Kitasatospora fiedleri: one gene and its partner. The protein of the gene in region 1 interacts with the protein of each later gene in a pairwise test. Links are inferred from orthologs where the notes say so. Each region holds a gene or a part of one and is shown on either strand. Other genes may lie near its edges.

What was found. Proteins that work in one complex are often made in the same cells at the same time.
Region 2: the proteins of ndk (region 1) and QMQ26_RS21190 interact in binary tests that used the Escherichia coli proteins (3 or more experiments, as listed by UniProt). The link is inferred for Kitasatospora fiedleri from one-to-one orthologs.

The regions. Positions count from the first base shown.
Region 1 is NZ_OX419519.1:2,586,915-2,589,669, forward strand. It holds ndk (nucleoside-diphosphate kinase), read right to left. Parts: upstream 1,708-2,755; coding sequence 1,294-1,707; downstream 1-1,293. Other genes in the region: QMQ26_RS12065 (rod shape-determining protein), read right to left, coding at 1-929; QMQ26_RS12075 (DUF4233 domain-containing protein), read right to left, coding at 1,804-2,181; folC (bifunctional tetrahydrofolate synthase/dihydrofolate synthase), read right to left, coding at 2,188-2,755. UniProt on the Escherichia coli protein: Major role in the synthesis of nucleoside triphosphates other than ATP. The ATP gamma phosphate is transferred to the NDP beta phosphate via a ping-pong mechanism, using a phosphorylated active-site intermediate.
Region 2 is NZ_OX419519.1:4,578,114-4,581,118, reverse strand. What follows is about bases 93-2,907. They hold QMQ26_RS21190 (5-formyltetrahydrofolate cyclo-ligase), read left to right. Parts: upstream 93-1,113; coding sequence 1,114-1,701; downstream 1,702-2,907. Other genes in these bases: QMQ26_RS21185 (penicillin acylase family protein), read right to left, coding at 1,795-2,907; QMQ26_RS21195 (GGDEF domain-containing protein), read right to left, coding at 209-1,048; galU (UTP--glucose-1-phosphate uridylyltransferase GalU), read right to left, coding at 93-151. Outside these bases: more of galU, read right to left, coding at 1-92; more of QMQ26_RS21185, read right to left, coding at 2,908-3,005. UniProt on the Escherichia coli protein: Involved in the removal of 5-formyltetrahydrofolate.

The DNA.
Region 1 (2,755 bases):
GCGATGTGCACCGGCATGCCGGTCTCCCGGCGCAGCCGCTCGTCCAGGCCGCGCAGCAGGGCGCCGCCGCCGGTGAGCACGATGCCGCGGTCCATCACGTCGCCCGCGAGCTCCGGCGGGCACTGGTCCAGCGTGGTCTTCACCGAGTCGATGATCGAGTTCACCGGCTCGTCGATGGCCTCGCGGACCTCGGCGGCCGAGATGACCACGGTCTTCGGCAGGCCGGAGACCAGGTCGCGGCCGCGGATCTCGGCGTGCTCGTCCTTCTCGCCCTCCAGGCCGAACGCGGAGCCGATCGACATCTTGATCTGCTCGGCGGAGCGCTCGCCCAGCAGCAGGCTGTACTCCTTCTTGATGTGCTGGACGATGGCGCTGTCCAGCTCGTCGCCGGCGACCCGCAGCGACTGCGCGGTGACGATCCCGCCGAGCGAGATCACCGCGACCTCGGTGGTGCCGCCGCCGATGTCGACCACCATGTTGCCGGTCGGCTCGTGCACGGGCAGGCCGGAGCCGATCGCCGCGGCCATCGGCTCCTCGATGATGTGCACCTGGCGGGCGCCGGCCTGCATGCTGGCCTCGACCACGGCGCGGCGCTCGACGCCGGTGATGCCGGAGGGGACGCAGACCACGACCCGCGGGCGGACCAGGTAGCGGCGGCGGTGGATCTTCATGATGAAGTACCGCAGCATCCGCTCGGTGATCTCGAAGTCGGCGATCACGCCGTCCTTGAGCGGGCGGATCGCGACGATGTTGCCGGGGGTCCGGCCGATCATCTTCTTCGCCTCGGCCCCGACCGCGAGGATTCCGCCGGTGTTGGTGTTCACGGCCACCACCGACGGCTCGTTCAGCACGATGCCCTTGCCCCGGACGTACACCAGCGTGTTCGCGGTGCCTAGGTCGATCGCCAGGTCCCGGCCGAGAAACGACAGGTTGTTCGCCATGGGATGTCGAGTGCCTTCCCGAGTTCGGATCAAGGGCGGGGAGCGGGCCGGCCGTGCGGGCCCGCGAGAGGGCTGACGGCGGCTGAGCAGCCGCTCCGTGCCCGTGAGTTGGGTCCATCGTAGTCACGCCGGTCAGCGCGGGCGGCGGGTACGGCGTGCCGCCCATTCTCCGGGGGCGAATCAGCTTCTCCTGGCATTGGGACGCCGTGTCGGAGGGTAGGGTTCCGTGATTTGAGGATTAACGCCCAGAGGGAGCAACCCGATCCGCCGTCCGGCCCCTGAGCTGCTCGTTCCCGGTGGGCGGCGCTCCATGCCCGGCGGGGGCACGGAGCACCGGATCGCTACCGGATCCTCACGCGTGCGCGGGGAAGAAGATCTTGATCTCGCGCTCGGCCGACTCCGGGGAGTCCGAGGCGTGGATCAGGTTCTCCCGGGTGATGGTCGCGTAGTCGCCGCGGATGGTGCCCGCGCCGGCCGCCAGCGGGTCGGTCGCGCCGGCCAGCGCCCGGATGCCGGGGACGACGTTCTCGCCCTCGACGATCAGCGCGATCGACGGGCCGGAGGTCATGAAGCCCAGCAGCGGCTCGTAGAAGTCGCGGCCGACGTGCTCGGCGTAGTGCTGCTCCAGGGTGGCGCGGTCGAAGGTGCGAAGCTCCATCGCAGCGAACCGCCAGCCGGCCTTGCGCTCGATCCGGCTGATGATCTCGCCGGCCAGGCCGCGCTGCACGGCGTCGGGCTTGAGCAGGACGAGAGTGCGCTGGGACACGGTACGGCTCCTGAGGTGTTCGGTCGTGCCTGACTGTGCCCCCGACACTACCCCGGCCGGGTCGGCACCCCGTCGCCCAGTCCCACGTCAGGCCGGTCAGGCCGGAGCCGCGGCCCCGTCGACGGCGGACTCGGCGGCGGCCGACTCGGCGGCGGCCCGCCGGGCCTTGAACTCGTCGATCTTGCGGCCGTAGTGGACCGAGCACCACCACAGGCCGCCGAAGACCACGCCGAAGACGTACATGGTCGGCAGCACCAGCCCGCCGGCCAGCACGGCCAGTTGCAGCGCCCAGCCGACGTACACCGCGCCGGGGCGGGTGATCACGCCGCACAGCAGCACGCACAGCGCGATCGCCACCGCGCTGACCGCCCAGATGGTGCCGGTGCCGACGTCGGTGAGCTTCATCGCCACCAGGCCGGCGAACATGATCAGCAGGGCCTCGCCGATCAGGGTGGAGGAGCACAGGGTGCGCATCGGCGGCTACTTCCTTCCGAACAGCAGGCGCGCCTCGCCCACCGTGATGACGGAGCCGGTGACCAGGACGCCGGCGCCGCCGAGGTCCTCCTCCTCGGCGAGGGTGACGGCGGCGTCGATCGCGTCGTCCAGGCGCGGCTCGACCTGCACCCGGTCCTCGCCGAAGACCTCGACGGCGAGGGCGGCCAGCCGGTCGACCGGCATCGCGCGGTGGGTGGAGTTCTGGGTGACCACGACCTCGGCGAGGATCGGCTCGAAGACCTCCAGCAGGCCGGTGACGTCCTTGTCCCCGCTGGTGGCGATGACGCCGACCAGCTTGGTGAAGCCGAACGCCTCGCCGATCGCGCCGGCCGCGGCCTGCGCGCCGTGCGGGTTGTGCGCGGCGTCCAGGATGACGGTGGGGCTGCGCCGGACCACCTCCAGCCGGCCCGGGGAGGAGACGCCGAACAGCGCCTGCCGGACCTTCTCCTCGTCCAGGTGCTCGGCGCCGCCCTGGCCGATGCCGAAGAACGCCTCGACCGCGGCGAGCGCCAGCGCGGCGTTCTGCGCCTGGTGGTCGCCGTGCAGCGGGAGG
Region 2 (3,005 bases), 2.0 Mb from region 1 along the record:
CCTCCTCGACGACGTACTGGATGGCCGGCTTGTCGACGACCGGGAGCATCTCCTTGGGCGTGGCCTTGGTGGCGGGGAGGAACCTGGTACCGAGGCCGGCGGCCGGGACGACTGCCTTGGTGACCGGCTGGCGGGCGTGCTTGTTCGTCATGCGTCGACCTTACTGAGGCGGGCATCCCACCCCGCTGGGAGCGGCGTGAAACGATGGTCAGGGCCTGTCACCGGTCGGGCCCGGGCCGACGGTGGTCGCATGCGGGGTGAGGGGTCCCCCGCCGGGGCCGGAAGACACCTTACCGGGCGCCGGTGAAGCGTCCGGACCGGCCGGCTCGGGCGGGAGCCGCTCGGTGGAGCGCCAGCGGTCGCCGCCCGCGGCGCGCGCGGCGGCCAGCGCGCGGTCGGCGGCCCGCAGCAGGACGGCGGAGTGCGCGCCGTCCCGGGGCAGCACGGCCAGGCCGACGGAGGCGGTCAGGCCGCTGCGCTCGCCCGGGTCGGCGCTCTCGCCGGGGTGACGGTCGGTCAGCCGGTGGCGGCGCACCGACCAGCACAGCCGCTCGGCGACCTGGGCGGCGCCCTCCGGGCCGGTGTCGGGCAGCAGCGCCAGGAACTCCTCGCCGCCGTACCGGCCCAGGGTGTCGCAGCCGCGGATCTCCATCGCCAGGCGCTGGGCGAGGTCCCGGAGCATCGCGTTGGCGCGGGCCCGGCCGTGCTCGGCGACCACCGCGTCGAACCCGGCGACCTCGATCATCAGCACCGCCAGCGGCCGGGGGTCGATCGCGGTGGCCTCGGCCCGGCGGGCCCGTTCGATCTCGCGGTCCAGGGTGAGCTGGAGGTGCCGGTAGTTCCACACCCCGGTCAGCGGGTCGCAGGAGGCGGTGCGGACCAGTTCGTCGCGTTCCGCCGTCAGTTCCGCGATCTTCGCCAGGAGTTCCGCCTCCCGACCGCCCCGCTCGGCCCGGTCCCGCCGCCGGCGCAGCGCGAGGACGCCGGCGGCGGCCGGGGCGGCCGCACCGAGCGCGGCCAGGGCCTGGAGCAGGAGGGGGGTGGGCATGGGGCGGCCTCGGGGCGTGTCAGGCTCGTGTCAGTGCACGGAACGGAGCTGGAGGGAATCGAACGGTGACTGCGGATCGGTTGTCCAACGACAAGGCGGCGCTGAGGTCACGCCTGCTGGCCGAACGACGGGCGCTCGACGCGGCCGAACGCACCGCCGCGGCCGGGGCGCTGGCCCGGCACGCCGCCGCGCTGGTGCCGCCGGGCGGCACCGTCGCGGCGTACGTCTCGGTCGGCGCGGAGCCCGGCACCCGCCCGCTGCTGGCCGCGCTCGCCGGGGCGGGCGTCCGGGTCCTGCTGCCGGTGCTGCTGCCGGACAACGACCTGGACTGGGCGCCGTACGAGGGCGAGGACCGCCTCTCCCCCGCCGGCCGCGGCCTGCTCGAACCCACCGCGCCCCGGCTCGGCCCGGACGCCGTCCTGGGCGCCGACGTGGTCCTGCTGCCCGGCCTGGCCGTCGACCCGCGCGGCACCCGGCTCGGCCGGGGCGGCGGCTCCTACGACCGGGTCCTGGCCCGCCTGACCCGGGCCGGGGCCCGCCCGCTTCTGGCCACCCTGCTCTACCCGGGCGAGCTGCTCCCGGCCCTCCCGGCCGAACCCCACGACCTGCCGGTGCACGCGGTGGTGACGCCGGAGGGCGTGACGCGCTTCTAGGCCCTGTCCGGAGGCCGGGGAGCGGCCCCCGGCGGTCCGCTCCCCGGCCTCCGGAGACGCGTGCCGCCGGGCGCCGGGCGCCGGGCGTCCGCACTAGTTGGTCAGGGTGAGGGTGTCCTTGCCCGCCTTGGCGACCGCGTCCTTGGTGTAGGCCCAGGGCAGGAGTTGGCCGGAGGCCCACAGGTCGGTCTGGTCGTTGTAGTGGAGGTGGAAGGCGTGGCCGGAGGCGCCGCCGACGTTGATCCAGCGGGAGGCGTCGAAGTCGCTGAGGTCGACGACCATCCGCATGGAGGGAATCCAGTCGACGTCGTAGCCGGCGGCGGCGTTCCAGCCGGTGGCGTCGACGGCGGCGCTGCCGCCGGAGAGCTTGTAGGGGCCCCGGTTGAGCAGCTTGTGGACGACGCCGGAGGCGATCGAGGAGTCGTCGCTGCCGAGGGTGGGCTCCTGGAGGGTGAGCTGGTGCAGGCGGCCCCAACTCCAGGTGGAGATGTCCTTGCTGAGGCGCGAGGTGAGGTCCTGGCGGGCGTCCTTGAGCGCTTCGGCGAGCAGGTTGCCGAGCCCGTGCTGCTGCTGGTGGTCGGAGTCGATGTAGTCCCACCAGGGCGAGTCGGGGGTGGCGAGCTGCTGGCGGACGACCTCCATCCAGCGGTCGCCGCCGTCCGGCTGGGCCTGCGCGGGCTCGCGGGTGCCGCACTCGGTGACGGCCTGCGCGGCGCCGCCGAGGGCGTCGTCGGGCAGGGTGTTGTCGCGCTTCTGGCGCACCAGCAGGCAGTCGCCCTCGACCCGGAGGTCGGCGGGGAACTTCTGGCCGAAGGCGAGGGTGAGCAGGGCCCGCCAGACGCCGTTGTAGTAGGCGGCGGCGGCGGAGTCGGCGTCCTGGTGGTAGTTCCAGTCCTTGAGCAGGTCCTGGGCCTCGCGCACGTACGGGTCGTCGATCTTGACCTTGAGCAGCAGCGGGACGAGCTCCTTGGCCATCACGCTGGTGTTGTCGAGCTGCATGGACTGCATGTCGTCCAGCGAGACCTTGCCGCCGTTCTTGAGCTTGGCCTGGATCTGGTCGGTGATCTCCTTGGCGCGGGTGCCGTACTCCCAGTCGGTGGTGAGCGTCGGCTTGTAGCTCTGGTCGACGACGGCCTGGTTGGCCGTGACGATGTAGCCCTCGGGCGGGTTGTACGCGTAGGGCAGCGACTTGAACGGGAGGAAGGCGGTGTTCCAGGCGTACGCGGGGTCCCAGCCGGGCGAGGGGTAGCGGCCGTCGTTCTTCTTGCCGCGGACCGGGATCAGGCCGGGGGCCTGGTAGCCGA